Regions from separate parts of the Variovorax sp. 10L426 genome, predicted to be linked through region 1. Evidence: predicted binding sites of a transcription regulator. Region 1 holds the regulator's gene; each other region holds the start of a gene.
The links. Region 1 encodes LexA, which represses DNA repair genes until DNA is damaged. Its sites were predicted from a motif close to ACTGTATNNNNATACAGT; they were not measured.
Positions count from the first base shown of each region.

Region 2: a site for LexA is predicted at 3,909-3,926, ahead of AC1DHL_RS29015 (ATP-dependent helicase). Genes of this name have one in related genera too.
Region 3: a site for LexA is predicted at 3,387-3,404, ahead of AC1DHL_RS14605 (PA0069 family radical SAM protein). Genes of this name have one in related genera too.

Region 1 is NZ_JBFTJF010000003.1:362,454-368,503, reverse strand. Features, by position in the region: gene AC1DHL_RS06355 (Trm112 family protein) at 1-53, shown strand, start outside; gene kdsB (3-deoxy-manno-octulosonate cytidylyltransferase) at 55-825, shown strand; gene adk (adenylate kinase) at 935-1,591, shown strand; gene AC1DHL_RS06340 (asparaginase) at 1,592-2,584, opposite strand; gene lexA (transcriptional repressor LexA) at 2,657-3,331, shown strand; gene AC1DHL_RS06330 (hypothetical protein) at 3,482-3,826, shown strand; gene AC1DHL_RS06325 (D-2-hydroxyacid dehydrogenase family protein) at 3,972-4,979, shown strand; gene AC1DHL_RS06320 (MFS transporter) at 4,976-6,050, shown strand, end outside.
Region 2 is NZ_JBFTJF010000036.1:5,686-11,735, forward strand. Features, by position in the region: gene AC1DHL_RS28995 (dipeptide ABC transporter ATP-binding protein) at 1-227, shown strand, start outside; gene AC1DHL_RS29000 (ABC transporter substrate-binding protein) at 241-1,866, shown strand; gene AC1DHL_RS29005 (5'-methylthioadenosine/adenosylhomocysteine nucleosidase) at 1,871-2,626, shown strand; gene corA (magnesium/cobalt transporter CorA) at 2,741-3,727, opposite strand; gene AC1DHL_RS29015 (ATP-dependent helicase) at 3,939-6,050, shown strand.
Region 3 is NZ_JBFTJF010000009.1:31,451-37,500, forward strand. Features, by position in the region: gene AC1DHL_RS14595 (efflux RND transporter periplasmic adaptor subunit) at 1-845, shown strand, start outside; gene AC1DHL_RS14600 (efflux transporter outer membrane subunit) at 845-2,326, shown strand; gene AC1DHL_RS14605 (PA0069 family radical SAM protein) at 2,277-3,371, opposite strand; gene AC1DHL_RS14610 (DOPA 4,5-dioxygenase family protein) at 3,504-3,860, shown strand; gene AC1DHL_RS14615 (autotransporter-associated beta strand repeat-containing protein) at 4,022-6,050, shown strand, end outside.

The sequences.
Region 1 (6,050 bases):
TGCTGCTCGAAACGGAAGCGCGGACACTTTCCGACGAAGAGCTGGGCCTTTGAATTGAATACTGCGTTCGTCGTTCTGATCCCTGCGCGGCTCGCCTCGACCCGCTTGCCTGACAAGCCCCTGGCCGATATCGCCGGACTGCCGATGGTCGTGCGCGTCGCCCAGCGTGCGGCGGCATCGGGGGCCGAGCGTGTCGTGGTGGCGGGAGACGATCCCCGCATCATTGCCGCATGCGAGGCGCACGGGGTGCAGGCGCTCCTGACTCGCACCGATCACGCCAGCGGAAGTGATCGCCTCTCCGAGGCCTGCACGCAACTCGGCCTTGCAGACGACGCCATCGTCGTGAACGTACAAGGCGACGAACCATTGATCGAGCCGGCCTTGATCGACGCAGTCGCGCAAGCCTTGGCAGATCATCCCGACGCGGCCATGAGCACCGCGGCACATGCCATCGATTCACCTGAAGAATTCGCCAATCCCAACGTCGTCAAGACGGTTCTCGATGCCAAGGGATACGCGCTCTACTTCAGCCGTGCGCCGATCCCCTGGTGGCGCGACGGCTTCGCGGCCCATGGCCCGAAGGCGCTGCCGACCGCTCCGCCTGCGCTGCGGCACATCGGAATCTACGGCTATCGCGCCAGCTTCGTCCGGCAGTTTCCCGGTCTTCCGCCGGCGCCTGTCGAAGCCACCGAAGCGCTCGAACAGCTTCGAGCCCTTTGGCATGGCTACAGGATCGCGGTCCACATCACCTCGGATGCCCCGGGTCCGGGGATCGATACGCCGGAAGATCTGGCGCGCGTTCGCGCCCTTCTCGCCGCCGACTGACTTCGGGGCGGTCGGGTAGCGCGTGCTATCCTCGACGCCATCTCCGCCTGCGAATTCCCTTGAGGGCCGCATGGCGCGACACAAATTCAAAGAACCTTCCGAGGACACCATGAGACTGATATTGTTGGGCGCCCCCGGGGCGGGCAAAGGCACGCAAGCGGCCTTCATTTGCCAGAGGTACGGAATCCCCCAAATCTCGACCGGCGACATGTTGCGCGCCGCTGTCAAGGCCGGTACGCCGCTCGGCCTGCAAGCGCAGTCGATCATGGCATCGGGCGCCTTGGTGAGCGATGACCTGATCATCAACCTCGTCAAGGAACGCATCGCGCAGCCGGATTGCACGCAGGGATTCCTGTTCGACGGCTTTCCGCGCACCATCCCCCAGGCCGAGGCGATGCGTTCGGCCGGCGTCAAGCTCGACTACGTGCTTGAAATCGACGTCCCCTTCTCCGACATCGTCGAACGCATGAGCGGTCGTCGTTCACATCCGGCGTCCGGGCGCACCTATCACGTGAAGTTCAATCCGCCGAAGGTCGAAGGCAAAGACGACCTGACGGGCGAAGACCTGATCCAGCGCGAAGACGATAAGGAAGAGACCGTTCGCAAGCGACTCGAGGTTTACAGCCAGCAGACGCGGCCGCTGGTCGACTACTACTCCCAGTGGTCCAAGGCCGAACCGGCCGCTGCGCCCAAGTACCGTTCGATCAGCGGCGTCGGAACGGTTGACGACATCACTCTACGCGCGCTTGCCGCATTGACCAGCTGATCATCGGTCTGCTGGCCGACCGGCCAGCAGTTCCAGCATGAGTTCGATGCGCGCCTTGACCGGCGTCAGCGCGCCCGCATCCCGAAGAAGCTCACTCTGCCTCGGCAAGATGCGACCTTGGGAACAACGCGTCGCACGAACCACAGCCACCCCTGCCGCCTGAGCCCGCAACGCCGCGGCCTCCAGCGCGTGATGCAAGGTTCCGTTTCCCGTCGCGGCCAACACAAGACCTTGCAGCGGCTCAGCGGAGCCCGCTTCGCGCTCCCGCAGCAGCGCATCGACAATGCTGCCGCGCGCCTCGGCGTGACTCAAGAGAATCTCGACGCGTGGCCATTCGCTGATGACGGCTACACGATCGAAAACATGCTGCGCATCGGGCACGGCAGACGGCCAGCACCTCACGATCCTGACGCTTCCCTCCTCGACGTAACCCAGCGGTCCGGCATCGCCGGAGTCGAAGGCGTCCAGCCTGTAGGTATGCACCTTCTGAACATCGAGCGCACTGTGCAACGTCCCCGCGCACACGACCACGACGCCGCTCGCGCCCGGTGTCGCGGCAACGACGATGGCATCCCGCACGTTCTGTGGCCCATCGGGCGCCAGCGCCGTGGCGGGACGCATCGCACACGTGAGCACCACTGGCTTCGAGGGTGCCAGAACCGAATGAAGAAAGAACGCCGTCTCTTCCAGCGTATCGGTCCCGTGCGTGATGACGAGACCCGCCACGTCGGGCTGAGCCAGCCAGTGCGCGCACCGCAGTGCCAGCTTCTGCCAGATGGCGAAGGTCATGTCCTTGCTGTCGACCTGGGCGACCTGCTCCGCCAACAGGACGACACCAGGCGGCGCATCGATGCCGCCCAGCAATTCCTCCACGCCGACCTGGCCGGCGGTGTAGCCAATGTTGTCATCAGAGGACTTGGCACGGCCTGCAATCGTCCCGCCCGTGCCAAGCACGATGACCTTGCGCTTGTCGCCTTGATTGATTTCGTCCATTGCTTGCCAACCACCGAAAACTGGTTAAAAATACAGGTACTGGATATTCAGCCAGTTCCCTGAGGAGCCACCATGCAGTTTGCAGTCAAGCTTACCGCCCGTCAGCAGCAGATTCTGGACTTGATCCAAAGCGCCATCGCGCGCACCGGAGCGCCACCCACGCGTGCCGAGATCGCCACAGAGCTGGGCTTCAAGTCTGCCAATGCCGCGGAAGAGCACCTCCAGGCGCTGGCGCGCAAGGGCGTGATCGAGCTCGTGAGCGGCACTTCGCGTGGTATTCGCCTCAAGGGCGATGCGTTGCGCGCGCTCAATGAATCTCGAAACAATCAGTTTTCACTGTCCCTGCCCGGCATGGCGCAACTCGCTCTCCCGCTGATCGGCCGCGTGGCAGCCGGTTCGCCGATCCTGGCGCAGGAACACGTCGATCAAACCTACTACGTCGAAAACACGCTGTTCCAGCGCCAGCCCGACTACCTGCTCAAGGTGCGAGGCATGTCCATGCGCGACGCCGGCATCATGGATGGCGACCTGCTCGCGGTCCAGGCCACCAAGGAGGCCCGCAATGGCCAGATCGTGGTCGCCCGCCTGGGCGATGAGGTCACGGTCAAGCGGCTCAAGCGCAACAAACAGGTCATCGAGCTTCACGCCGAAAACCCCGACTACCCGACCATCATCGTCCAGCCCGGCGAGCCCTTCGAAATCGAAGGCCTCGCCGTCGGGCTGATCCGCAACACGATGCTGATGTAGCCCACTCTGGCAAGCGAACACGGTTGCAACCGCTTTCGCCTCATTGACGGCCGCGACAGGTGGCGGGCGTATGGCATAGAGCCATCACCCTGTCGAGGCCGATGAAAGCAATCCTGCCTGTGTTCAATCTCTGACCTTTCTGGAGTTCACATGGGAATCGCTCTTCTTAGCATCGTCGACCTGATCACGCCTTTGCAGACATTGGCCAACCGGTGGATGCCATCACGCCGTTCAGGCCACATCAGCACGTCGGGCCTGCGGTATGTGGGTGTTCGCCCGAGTTGCGGGTCGCGCCAGAGCCCGGCAACCCGGGCCGATGCGCCTGCCGCCGCGCGGCCGCTGCGTGTCGTGCGCATGGTCGATGCTCAGCAACCCGGTCGGCATCCGAGCCGCGTCGTGATTTCAGGTCGCATGGCCGACGTATGCGCCGAGCTCGACAGGCTGGTTGCACTTGAAGCGGCCGATGCGTCGGCTCATCGCGCCCACTTGCATTGAAAGCGCAAGACCGTGGTCCGAGGCGCTCGTCTCGACCCACGGCGACGACGGCCCCCCGGTAGCGCCGCAAAATTGTTCGAGATGAGCGAAGGCTGAGCAACGCGCCGACACAGCATGCCTGTGGTGCGAGGCACAATGGCACGCCATGAACATTGTGATCCTCGACGACTACCAGGACGCGGTGCGCAAGCTGCAGTGCGCTGCCAAGCTCGACGCCTATGCTGCCAAGGTCTACACCAACACGGTCAAGGGCATTGGTCAGCTCTCGGTGCGCCTCAAGGACGCCGAAGTGATCGTGTTGATCCGCGAGCGCACCCAGATTTCCAGGCAGCTGATCGAAAAGCTGCCCAAGCTCAGGCTCATTTCCCAGACGGGCCGGGCCGGGAGTCACATCGACGTGAACGCCTGTTCGGAGTTTGGCATCGCCGTGGCCGAAGGCACAGGCTCGCCACTGGCGCCAGCCGAACTGACGTGGGCGCTGATCATGGCCGCCATGCGCCGGTTGCCTCAATACATCAGCAACCTGAAGCATGGCGCCTGGCAGCAGTCGGGCCTCAAGTCGGCGTCGATGCCGTCGAATTTCGGGCTGGGCTCGGTGCTCAAGGGCAAGACCCTCTGTATCTGGGGATACGGCCGCATCGGGCAACTGGTCGCGCGCTATGGCCAGGCCTTTGGCATGCAGGTGGTGATCTGGGGCCGCGAGCAAAGCTGCGCGAAGGCACGGTCCGATGGTTTCCAGGTGGCGCCGGACCGTGAGACCTTCTTCGCCGCAGCCGATGTGTTGTCGGTCCACCTGAGGCTGACGGAAGAGACCCGCGGCCTCGTGACGCTCGAAGACCTCTCGCGCATGAAGCCGACAGCCTTGTTCGTGAACACCTCGCGCGCAGAACTTGTGGAGCAGGACGCCCTCCTTGCCGCCCTCAATCGTGGTCGGCCCGGTTTGGCCGCCATCGACGTCTTCGAGAGCGAACCACCGCTGCAAGGCCACGCCCTGCTCCGGCTCGAAAACTGCATCTGCACCCCGCACATCGGCTATGTCGAGCAAGACAGCTACGAACTGTATTTCGGGCAGGCCTTCGACAACGTCGTCAGCTTCATCAAGGGCAATCCGACCAATATCGTGAATCCCGGCGCGCTGCAGGTCCGCCGTTGAGACAACCTGCGCCGCCAGCCGCCCTATGGGCCCTGCTGGCCGGCAATTTCGTGATCGGTACGGGCGTGATGGTCGTGCCCGGCACGCTCAACGAACTCAGTGGGTCACTGCAGGTCAGTGCTGCAACGGCAGGTCAGTTGATCACCGCAGCAGCGGTCGTGATGTGCCTCGGAGCCCCGTTGCTTGCCGCCGTGGTCGCGGGCTGGGACCGCCGTGTGCTGCTGACCTGCACGATGCTGTGGTACGCCTGCGGGCACCTGGTTGCAACGCTGATGCCGAATTTCAGCGGACTGCTCTTCGTCCGGATGTTGACGGTGGTGTCGCCGGCCATCTTCACGCCGCAAGCAGCGGCCTGCGTAGGCCTGCTGGTGCCGGCCGAGGAACGTGGGCGCGCCGTCACCTTCGTCTTTCTTGGATGGTCCATGGCGTCCGTGCTGGGCCTTCCGATCGGCGCGCTGATCGGGGGCCACTTCGGATGGCGGGCGGCATTCATGCTGATCGCGCTGTTGTCGGTCGTGAGTGCTGTCTGGATCTGGCGCCAGCTGCCCTCCGGAATCCGGCCCGCCGCGCTGTCGCGCGAATCCTGGGGCCGGGTGCTCAAGAGCCCATTGCTGATGGGCGTGGTGTGCGTGACCGCCCTGCAGGGCTCCGGGCAATTTGTGCTGTTCAGCTACTTCGCGCCGGTGCTCAAGCAGCAGTTGGGTGCGAATGCCACGGAACTGGGCCTCGTGTGGGCCTGGTTCGGCGCTTGCGGCGTCGTGGGCAACGTGGTTGTAAGCCGGTACATCGATCGCGTGGGAGCACCTCGCATGGTCTTGTTCACGACGGCCTTGATCGCGCTGAGCTTGCTGCTCTGGCCGCTTGGCGTCACGCTCGCGTGGCTGGCACTCCTGCTGACACCGTGGGGATTGGGCTGCTTTGCGACCAACTCAGCGCAACAGGCGCGACTGGTATCGCTCGCTCCTTCGCTGGCGCCGGGCTCGGTTGCACTGAACAGTTCCGGGATCTACATCGGACAGGCCATCGGCGCCGCGGCCGGAGGCTGGCTCCTCGCCAACGAGGCAGCCGCCT
Region 2 (6,050 bases), on a different contig from region 1:
TCGCGTCGACGCCGGGACTCGCCACCGAGCGGATCGTGCTCAAGGGCGAGTTGCCCTCGCCGCTGGCGCCGCCGCCGGGATGCGTCTTCAACACGCGATGCGCGCACGCCACGGAGCGCTGCCGTTCGGAGCGGCCGCTGCCGCGGCTGCTCGACGAGCGCGCGGTGGCCTGCCACCATGCCGAGAAGTTTCTTTCCCCGCCCGCGTCCGCGCGGCCACAAACCTGAAGGAGTCGAGTCCATGTCCCCCACTTCCAAACTCACGCGCCGTCTTCGCGCGGCTGCGCTGCTTGCTCCGGCGGCGCTGGCGCTGGCCTGCGGCGCCGCGTCGGCAAAGACGCTGGTTTTCTGCTCCGAGGGCAGTCCCGAGAACTTCTATGCGGCGGTGAACACCACGGGCACGTCCTTCGATGCCACCACGCAGGTCTACGACAACCTCGTCACATTCGAGCGCGGCACGACCAAGGTCGTCCCCGGACTCGCCGAAAGCTGGACCATCTCGCCCGACGGCCTGGAATACACCTTCAAGCTGCGCAAGGGCGTGAAGTGGCACAACACCTCGAAGAGCTTCAAGCCGACGCGCGACTTCAACGCCGACGACGTCATGTTCATGATCGAGCGACAGTGGAAGGAGGATGACCCGTTCTACAAGGTCACGAGCACGAACCACTCCTACTTCAATGACATGGGCATGCCCAAGCTGCTGAAGTCCGTCGACCGCATCGACGACTACACGGTGAAGTTCGTGCTCAACAAGCCGGAAGCGCCCTTCCTGGCCAATCTCGCGATGCCCTATGCCGGCATCCAGTCGAAGGAATATGCGATCGCGATGCTGAAGGCCGGCACGCCCGAGAAGATCGACCAGGACCCGATCGGCACCGGCCCGTTCTACCTCGTGCAGTACCAGAAGGACGCGATCATCCGCTTCAAGGCCTTTCCGCAATACTGGGGCGGCAAGGCCAAGATCGATGACCTGATCTTCGCGATCACGCCCGATGCCTCGGTGCGCTGGGCCAAGCTGCAGAAGGGCGAATGCCACGTGATGCCCTATCCCAATCCGGCGGACCTCGACGCGATCCGCAAGGATCCGAACGTGCAGGTGCTGGAGCAGCCGGGCCTGAACATCGGCTACCTCGCCTACAACACGCAGAAGAAGCCCTTCGACGACGTGCGCGTGCGCAAGGCGATCAACATGGCGATCAACAAGAAGGCGATCATCGACGGCGTCTACCTCACCACGGGCGTCGCTGCCAAGAACCCGATCCCGCCGACGATGTGGTCCTACAACGACGCGATCAAGGACGACCCGTACGACCCCGAAGCCGCGAAGAAGCTGCTGGCGCAGGCCGGCTACCCCGATGGCTTCACCACCGACCTGTGGGCGATGCCGGTGCAACGTCCCTATAACCCGAACGCCAAGCGCATCGCCGAGCTGATGCAGGCCGATCTCGCGAAGGTCGGCGTCAAGGCCGAGATCAAGTCCTTCGAATGGGGCGAGTATCGCAAGCGCATGCAGGCGGGAGAGCATCAGATGGGCATGCTCGGATGGACGGGCGACAACGGCGATCCGGACAACTTCCTCTACACGCTGCTGGGTTGCGCGTCGGCGCAATCGAACGGCAGCAACGTCGCGAAGTTCTGCTACAAGCCCTACGAGGATCTGGTCGTGAAGGCCAAGAACGTGCCCAAGCAGTCCGAGCGCGAGGCGCTCTACAAGCAGGCGCAGGTGATCTTCAAGGAGCAGGCGCCGTGGTTCACCATTGCACATGCCGTGCAGCTGAAGCCGGTGCGCAAGGAAGTCGTCGACTTCAAGCTCAGCCCCTTCGGCCGCCACACCTTCTACGGCGTCGACATCAAGCAGCCGTGAAGTCATGATCGCCATCGTTGCGGCGATGCATGAGGAGTTGGCTGCGCTGCTCGCGCTGATGCCCGACGAGCAGCGCATCCCGGTCGCCGGTCGCGACTTCTGGGTCGGCCACCTTCACGGGCAACCCATCGTTGCCGTTCTGTCGCGCATCGGCAAGGTTGCAGCGGCCACGACTGCGACGGTGCTGCTGGAGCGCTTCGGTGCAGAGGCGATCATCTTCACCGGCGTCGCGGGCGGCCTGGCGTCGGGCGTGGAGGTCGGCGACGTGGTCGTGGCCACCAAGCTTCTCCAGCACGATCTCGACGCCTCGCCGATCTTTCCGAAATACGAGGTACCCTTGACCGGCCACGCACGCTTCGCGGCCGACACCGCGATCAGCGATGCGTTGGCGGCCGTCGCCGCCGACGTGCTGCGCGATCCGGTGGCATTGCTGGGCCAGAAAGTCGCCGAGGACTTCGACCTGACTGCACCGAAGGTGCATCGCGGCCTGCTGGTGAGCGGCGACCGATTCGTGTCGACCGCCGCCGAAAGCGACGCGTTGCGCCGCGCGCTGCCCGATGCGCTCGCGGTGGAGATGGAGGGCGCGGCGGTGGCGCAGGTGTGCCACGACTTCGGCGTGCCCTTCGCCGCGGTGCGGACGATTTCGGATCGTGCCGACGACGAGGCTCACGGCGATTTCACGCGCTTCGTCTCGGCGGTGGCGAGCCGCTATAGCCTTGCCCTGGTCAGCACCTGGCTCGCGACGCTCTCACAGGAGTAAGCACCACCCCGTTTCCCGTTCCAGAGCACCCGAGGAACCGGCTTCGCCGGGCCGCCGGGTGCGCCCCCTTGAGGGGGAGGCGGCTACACGAAGTGAGCAAGCAACGGGGGTGGGCTATTTCAACCAGCCCCGCCGGCGGAAGTACCACATGGGCACCAGCGCGCTCGCGACCATCAGCACGATCGCGTAGGCGTATCCGTAAGTCAGGTCGAGTTCGGGCATGAACTTGAAGTTCATGCCGTAGACGCTGGCGATCAAGGTCGGCGGCAGCAGCGCCACGCTCGCGACCGAGAAGATCTTGATGGTCTTGTTCTGGTTGATGTTGATGAAACCGACGGTCGCATCCATCAGGAAGTTGATCTTGTCGAAGAGGAAGGCCGTGTGGCTGTCGAGCGACTCGATGTCGCGAAGAATCTGCCGGGCCTCTTCGAACTGCTCGGCATTGAGCATGCGGCTGCGCATCATGAAGCTCACGGCGCGGCGCGTGTCCATCACGTTGCGGCGGATGCGGCTGTTCAAGTCTTCCTGTCGCGCGATGAGGCCGAGCACCTCGCCGGCCAGTTCGTCGCTCACGTTGCCCGACAGCACCTTCTTGCCGGCGGACTCCAGCTCGTCGTAGATGTTCTCGAGCGTGTCGGCGGAGTATTCGGCGTCGGCGTCGAACAGCTTCAGCAGCACTTCCTTCGCGTCCTCGATCAATCCCGGGGCGCGGCGCGCGCGCATGCGCACCAGGCGGAATACCGGAACGTCCTCGTCGTGAATCGAGAACAGCACGCCGCGGCTGCGCAGTTCGGTGTTGTGCTGGTTGAGGATGAAGGCGACGCGGACCGAACGGGGGTTTTCGTCGTCGTCGATCAGGAAGTCGCTGCGAATGTGAAGTTCGCCGTTGTCTTCCTCATAGAAGCGCGCCGACTCCTCGATGTCTTCGTCCATCGCGTCTTCCGGGATGGACAAGCCGTAGTACTGCTTGACCCAGCGCTTTTCCTCGACGGACGGCGACTCGAGGTCGACCCAGATCGGCTGGAACTTGGACAGCTCTTCGAGGGCCTCGATCTCTTCCTGGACGAGGCGGCCGTTGGCGAGCGTGAAGATGTTGAGCATGGCTCACTTCCTGAAATGTCTGGCGGTGGGGGCGAGGGGATGGGGCGCTTTCAATTCCCTCGTCCACGGCGCGTCAGAAGGGAAGTGAAAGCTGCCGAGACGGGACGATTTCCAAGGTGGTTTCTCCGGTTTGCAGCGAGGCGCGATTATGTCATTCGGGCCTGTCGGGATCATGTCTTCATCTGGATGGACATCCAGTACAGTTGCAGCGATGCACAGTGTTGCGACACCCGTATCCAAGAATCCGGCGGAGCGCCTTGCCGCGGCGCTCGCACAACTCAACGACGAGCAACGTGCGGCGGTGCAGCATGGGCTCGATGCCGCCATCGGCGGAACGCCGGAAGACGAGCGGCCCCTGCTCGTGATCGCAGGGGCAGGCTCCGGCAAGACCAGCACCCTCGCGCACCGTGTGGCGCACCTGATCGCCAGCGGCACCGATCCGCAACGCATTCTGCTGCTGACGTTCTCGCGCCGGGCGGCGCAGGAAATGGCGCGCCGCGCCGGGCAGGTGGTGGTCCGCGTGCTGGGGCTGGCCTCCGATGCGCCGCCGGCGCTGCCCTGGGCGGGCACCTTCCATGGCGTCGGCGCACGGCTCTTGCGCGAATACGCCGCGCAGATCGGGCTCGACGAGAACTTCACGATCCACGATCGTGGCGACGCGGAAGACCTGATGGGCCTGGTGCGCAACGACATCGGACTGTCCACGACGGCGCGGCGATTTCCGATGAAAGGCACGTGCCTGTCGATCTACTCGCGCACGGTCAATACTTGTGCGCCGCTGGCAGACGTGCTCAAGCAGGCCTTTCCCTGGTGTGCCGAATGGGAAGCCGAACTCAAGCGGCTGTTCGGCGCGTATGTCGAGGCCAAGCAGCAACAGCATGTGCTGGATTACGACGACTTGCTGCTTTATTGGGCCGAGATGATGGGCGAGCCGACCCTGGCCCGGCAGGTCGGCGAGCGCTTCGACCATGTGCTGGTCGACGAATACCAGGATACGAATCTGCTGCAGGCCGCCATTCTGCGTTCGCTCAAGCCCGATGGCCGCGGCGTGACGGTCGTGGGGGATGACGCGCAGTCGATCTACGCGTTCCGCGGCGCGACCGTGCGCAACATCCTCGACTTTCCGCAGCACTTCAGCCAGTCGGCGCGCATCGTCACGCTCGAACGCAATTACCGGTCGACGCAGCCGATCCTGGACGTGTCCAACGCAGTCATCGCCGCGGCCGCGGAACGACACGCCAAGACGCTCTGGACGGACAAGCCCTCGGCCGGACGGCCCCAACTCGTGCTGGTGCCCGACGAGGCCGAGCAGGCGCGGTGGGTGGCCGACCGCGTGCTCGCGCACCGTGAGGGCGGGCTGGCGCTGAAATCGCAGGCCGTGTTGTTCCGGACGTCGACGCACAGCGCGGCGCTCGAACTGGAATTGGCGCGGCGCAACATTCCCTTCGTCAAGTATGGCGGCCTCAAGTTTCTCGAAGCCGCGCACGTCAAGGACATGCTCGCCGTGCTGCGTTTCGCGCAGAACCCGCGCGGGCGCATGGCGGGCTTCCGCGTCACGCAGCTGATTCCGGGCATCGGTCCCGTGACCTCCACGCGCTTGCTCGACGCGATGGCCGAGGCGTCCGATCCGGGCGCGGTCGTGCAGTCTTTCGTACCGCCGGCGCCCGCGAAAGACGAGTGGGCGCGATTCGCCGGCATCTACGCGGCGCTGCGCGACCCCGCGCTGGCCTGGCCGGCGGACATGGACCTGGCGCTCGAGTGGTATCTGCCGCATCTGGAGCGGCTCCATGACGATGCCGGCCTGCGGCGCGGCGACGTGGAGCAACTCGCCCGGCTGGCCGCCGGCTACGCGTCGCGCGAGCGGTTCCTGACTGAACTCACGCTCGATCCGCCCGAGGCCACGAGCGACCGGCCTGGCCCGCCTTTGCTCGACGAGGACTACCTCATCCTTTCCACCATCCACTCGGCCAAAGGCCAGGAGTGGACGTCGGTGCACGTGCTTAACGTGGTCGACGGCTGCATTCCGGCCGACGTGGCCCAGGGCGCGCAAGAACTCGAGGAGGAGCGGCGGTTGCTCTACGTGGCGATGACCCGCGCGCGCGATCACCTGCATCTGCTGGTGCCCCAGCGCTTCTACGTCACGCAGCAGGCCGCGCGCGGCGACCGGCATCTGTACGCGGGGCGCACGCGTTTCATCACGGCGGCCGACGCCCAGCGCTTCGATCGGCAAACCTGGCCGCCGGCACCCGAGCGGGCGCCGCACGTTCCACCGCCCGCCGCCACGATCGATCTCCTCAGCCGCATGCGGGCTGCCTGGCGCTGA
Region 3 (6,050 bases), on a different contig from region 1:
GTGTCGAGAAGGGTGAACTGCTCGCGGAGATCGAGACGCCCGAAATCGACCAGCAGCTCTCGCAGGCGATCGCCGCGCGCCAGCAGACCGCCTCCAGTCTCGAACTGGCGAAGAGCACCGTCGCGCGCTGGGAGAACCTGCGCAAGAAGGACGTGGTTTCGCAGCAGGACCTGGACGAACGACGCAGCGCCGTTGCGCAAGCCACCGCCAACCTCGCCGCGGCCGACGCCAATGTCCAGCGCCTGAAGCAGACCGAAGGCTTCAAGCGCGTGCTGGCGCCCTTCTCGGGCGTGGTCACGCGGCGCAACGTCGATGTGGGCGACCTGATCGACGCCGGCAGCGGGCGACCCTTGTTCCTGCTCGCGCAGACCGATCCGCTGCGGGTGTACATCAACGTGCCGCAGGCCTATGCGCAACTCATCAAGGCGGGCCAGCCGGTGGTCGTGACACAGGCCGAACTGCGCGACCAGCGCTTTCAGGGCGAGGTGGCGCGCACCTCGGGCGCCATCGACGCCGGCACGCGCATGATGCAGGTCGAAGTTTCGCTGCCCAACAAGGACGGCGCCCTGCTGCCGGGCGCCTATGTGCAAGTGTCGTTGCCGCTTGCAGCAAGCAAATCGCTGACCATTCCGGGCAACGCGCTGCTCTTCAGGGCTGAAGGCACGCGCGTCGCCGTGGTCGATGCACAAGGCAAGGTTCACCTGCGTCCCGTCTCGATCGGCCGCAACTACGGCGAAACCGTGGAAGTGCTCGACGGAATCTCAGGCACCGACCGGCTCGTGCTGAACCCCTCCGATTCGCTGGCCGAGGGCGATGTCGTCGTGGTCGCGAAGGAATCGGCGTGATGTGGGTGCCCTCGCTGATGGCCCTGGCGGTCGCCGCGCTCGCGGGTTGCGCCGTCGGACCGGACTACAAGAAGCCGTCCGTCGACGTGCCGGTGAGCTGGCAGCTCAAAGAACCGTGGCGGCAAGGCACCCCGAGCGATGCATCCGACAAGGGCCCGTGGTGGGAGCGCTTCGGCGATGCGCAACTCAACGCGCTCCAACAGAAGGCACTGGCCGACAGTCCGACACTGGATGTGGCCAGCGCGAAACTGGCGCAGGCGCGCGCCACGCTGGCGGGGAACGAGGCCGGCCGTTATCCGCAACTGGGTGTCGGCACGCGAGCCCAACGATTCAAGATTTCCGCCAACCGCCCGCTGACCAACTACGCCGTGCCGAATTTCTCGACGGTGCAGAACGACTTCGGCGTGATTTTCGCGGCCAGCTACGAGGCCGACCTGGCAGGCCGCGTGCAGCGCTCGATCGAGGGGGCCACGGCGTCGGCCGCGCAATCGGCCGCCGATCTGGAGAACACCCGGCTGCTGCTCACGACGGATCTTGCATCGGCCTACTACAACCTGCGATCGACCGACATCGACCTCGACGTGCTGGCGCGCTCGATCGCGTTGCAGCGGCGTGCGCTCGAATTCGTCACCGACCGGCACGACCTCGGCGCCGTGTCCGGCCTGGACGTCGCGCAGCAGCACGCGCTGCTCGACAACACGCTTGCGCAGGTCGACGTCGTGAAAAAGCAGCGCTCGCAGTTCGAACACGCCATCGCCACGCTGACCGGAACGCCGGCGCCTTCGTTCTCAATTGCGCCGGACGTGAAGCCGCTCGTGCCACCTGCGATCCCGATCGGCGTCCCTTCGGATGCGCTCGAGCGCCGACCCGACGTTGCAGCGGCTGAACGCGCCATGGCCGCCGCCAACGCGCAGATCGGCGTTGCCACGGCGGCGTTCTATCCGAGTGTCATGCTGTTGCCCACGGGCGGCGTGGACAGCAACACGCTCTCCAGCCTGTTCAATGCGCAAAGCCTGCTGTGGTCGCTCGGCGTGTCGGCCACGCAGACGATCTTCGACGGCGGGCGCATCCGGTCGAACGTTGATTTCGCACGCGCCGGCTATGACGTCACGGTGGCCAACTACCGCCGTGTCGTCCTCAACGCGATGCAGGAAGCCGAAGACGGCATCACCGGCCTTGCTTCGCTCGACCGTGCATCGACGCAGTCCTTCACCGCCGTTGAAAGCGCGCGCCGGGTGCTGGACATGGCCGCCACCCGCTACCAGGGGGGCGCCACGACCTTCCTCGACGTGATCACCGCGCAGCAGGCCGTGCTCTCGACGGAACGCCAGGCGGCGCAGATCGCCGGCCAGCGGATGCAAACCTCCGTGTTTCTCGTGAAGGCGCTCGGCGGCGACTGGTGCGGCGTCGAGCCGCGTGGCGCGGACGGACCTAAAACAGACTGCCCTGCCCCACTGCGCCAGGTGGTCGGAACGCGCTGAGGTCAAGCACGATGCGCTCGCGGTTGAACCCGATGCGGTTCGTCGCCTTCTCGAAGCGCTGACGGATCAGATCGGCCCACAATCCGCTGCCCTTCATGCGGGTCGCGAAATCCGCGTCGTAGTCCTTGCCGCCGCGCATCTCGCGAATGCGCGCCATGATGCGGCCGGCACGCTGCGGATAGTGCAGTTCCAGCCATTGCTTGAACAACGGCGCGACTTCCCACGGCAGCCGGATCACCGTGTAGAAAGCGCAACGCGCACCGGCATCCCAGGCCGCTTCGAGCACCTGTTCCATGTCTTCGGTGACGAAGGGAATCTGCGGACCAACGCTCACGCCCACCGGAACACCCGCTTCGGCGAGCGTGCGCAAGGTACGCAGCCGGCGATGCGGCGCGGCGGCGCGCGGTTCGAGCTTGCGCGCCAGTTCGCCGTCGAGCGTGGTGATGGTGACGTACACCGCCGCCAAATGCTCGGCAGCCATCGGCGCGATCAGGTCGAGATCGTGCTCGACGGCACTGGACTTGGTGACCAGGCCGAACGGATGGTGCGTCTCCTTCAGCAATTCGATCACCGAGCGCGTGAGCCGGAACTGGCGCTCGATGGGCTGGTAGCAATCGGTCGCGGTGCCGATCGCGATATGACTCGGCTTGTAGCCCTTGCGACCCAATTCGGCGCGAAGCACCTCGACGATGTTGCGCTTGGCGATCAGCCTCGTCTCGAAATCGAGGCCCGGCGAGAGATTGAGATAACTGTGCGTCGGCCGAGCGAAACAATAGATGCAGCCGTGTTCGCAACCCCTGTATGGGTTGAGCGAACGGTCGAAAGGAACATCGGGCGAATCGTTGTGACTGAGCACCGACTTGACGTCCTCGAACCGGACCTCGGTCGCGAGCGGCGGCAATGTGTCGGCCTCGGCCACGCCCTCTTCGAGCGTGCCCCAGCCGTCGTCGAAGGCGTTGCGGGCATCGCGCTCGAAGCGATGCGCAAGACGCGTGGCCGAGCCTCGGCCCTTGATGGCATGAAGGGGGATGATGATGTCGGCCATGGCGGCGCCTGAAATACTGTATGAACAACCAGTATTCCACCATTTCGCCGGCCTTGCAGCAACCGCATGTTTTGGCCGCAAGCGGGGTACACGGCGTAAGCTCTCGGGACCCTCCAGCCCGCGTGAACACCGATGCCTCGCCGCCCCGAAAACCTCTACCCGCAATACCACGCTCACATCTATTTCGGCCCGGAGACGGTCGCGCAAGCGAAGCAACTGGCCGTGGATGCCGGGCACAGCCTGTTGGTCGTGGTCGGCCGGGTGCACGAGCGACTCGTGGGCCCGCATCCGCACTGGAGCTGCCAGATTGCCTTCGACGCCGCGGAGTTCGATGAAGTCATCGAATGGCTCGAGGCGCACCGCAACGGTCTCGACGTGTTCGTGCATGGCGTCACCGGCGACGACTACATGGATCACACCGCGCACGCAATGTGGCTCGGCAACGAGTCGACGCTCGACCTGAGCATGTTCCGCAAACGGGCAGCCTGACCGATCCGATCGGTTCATCGATGCTTTTGCGACCCTCGTCCGTCGTGCGCATCTTTCCCGGTTTACAAAAATCACTAGTACTTAATATTTAACAAAAGATACACTCAGACGCTTCTGTTTACGGAATGTCTCAGGCTTTCCAGAACCAAGAGTCGTCTCGAATGAACCGTATCTATCGTCTTGTCTTCAATCGCTCGACGGGAAGCCGTCAAGCCGTCTCCGAACTCGCCAGGACATCCGGCCCCGGTACCTCTGCTACAGGGAGCGCCGCCGGCGCGGCCTTTGGCGCCGCCGGATCCGCCGTCCTCCTGGCAATCGCCGCCCTCACCCCCTCGGCCCACGCGGATACAAATCTGCTTGTCGGGACGGGAGGCACAGCCGGCGTTTCGAGCACCAACGCGGGCGACGGCGGCGCGGGTGGCATCGGAGGCGGCGGTGGTGGCGGCTCAGGGGGCGGCAGCGCCGGCGGTGCGGGCGGCGGCGCAGGTTCGGGCGGCGGGGGCAGTGGTTTTGTCGTCGGCGGAGACTCAGGCGCACTCGGCAACGGCGGTGCCAATGGCTCCGGCGTGACCGGCGGCAACGCACTGACCGGTGACTCGCTCCAGCCGAACCCATTGACACTGACCGGCACGACTGACGTCACCGGCTCCGTCGGCATCGGCGGTGGTGGTGGCGGCGGGGGTGGAGGCGGAGGCACGACACCGGGAACCAACGGCACGAACGGCACGGGCGGCGCCCTCAATGTGAGCACCGGCGCCACCCTGAATGTCGGGGGCGCGATTGCGGTCGGCGGGTCCGGCGGCGGCGGAGGCGGCAGCACGGCCAATGGGGGAACCGGCGGTACGGGCGGTGCGGGCGGCAACGGCACGCTGTCGATCAGCGGTACGGTCAATGCCTCCGGCGACGTGACCGTTGGCGGCGTCCAGGGCGGCAACGGAACAGGCGGCATCGGCGGTGTCGGCGGTGCGGGCGGCACAGGCAGCCTGACCATCAACGCAGGCGGCACGCTGCAGATCGGTACCGGCGGCGCCACAGGTTCGCTGACCGGCAACGTGACGGACGACGGCCAGTTGGTCTTCAACCGGACCACCGCATCCGCCTACGCGGGGGTCGTCTCCGGCAGCGGCAGTCTCGTCCAGCAGGGCACGGGCATCCTCACGCTGAGTGGCAACAACACCTATAGCGGCGGAACCGTGCTGAATGCCGGAACGCTGCAGGTGTCCGCCGACAGCAACCTGGGCTCGACCGGCGCCAACGCCGGCCTGACCTTCAATGGCGGCACCTTGCGTCTGGCGCCGCCCAATGCGAGCACCCCCTTCAGTTCGGCGCGAGGCATTGCCGTGGGCGGCAACGGCGGCACCATCGACGTGAACGACAGCCAAGGCAACAGCTTGAGCGGGACCTTCAGCGGCGCCGGGACGTTGACGCTGATGAACAGCGGCTTTGCCCTTGGCTCTTCGACACGCCTGACGTTGAGCAGCAGCAACAACACCGCATTCACAGGCTCCACCCAACTTGGACTGCCCAACCAGATTGGCCGCATCAACGTCGAGGTGACAGGCTCGGGCACCCTGGGCACGAGCAACAACCTGGTCGACATCTACAACAACAGCGAACTCGATTTCAACGGAGCCGGCGCCAGCGCGGGCAACCTGAGAATCACGACCCACGTCAGCGCCAATGTGGTGGGTATCAACTCCGGAGTCACCTTCGCGCACGGCGCGAGCGCGGGAACGGCCACGATCACCAACGCAGCGAGTGGCGCGGTGATCGTCTTCCAGGACGACGCCAAGGCAGCTGCCTCGACCCTGGTCAACGGGACCGACTCGCGCATCTATTTCCTGGGCACCAGCACAGGCGACAGCGCGACAATCACCAACAACGGCGGGCACGTTTACCTGCAGGGCTCCGCCGATCTCAGCGGAGCAAACATCGCCAACGGCGTTGGCGGCACTCTCGACATCAGCGAAGCGGGGACCGGCATGTCCGTCGGCGAGCTTTCGGGCAACGGAAACGTCGTGCTCGGCGGCAAGGTCTTGACGGTCGGTGCGCTGGGCACCAGCAGCACGATCGGCGGAGTGATCTCCGATACCGGCGTCGCCTTCGCCGACGGCGCGGGCAATCCATACAACAGCGCCATCACGGCCACCGGCGGCTCGCTCGTCAAGACCGGCGCCGGGACCCTGACGC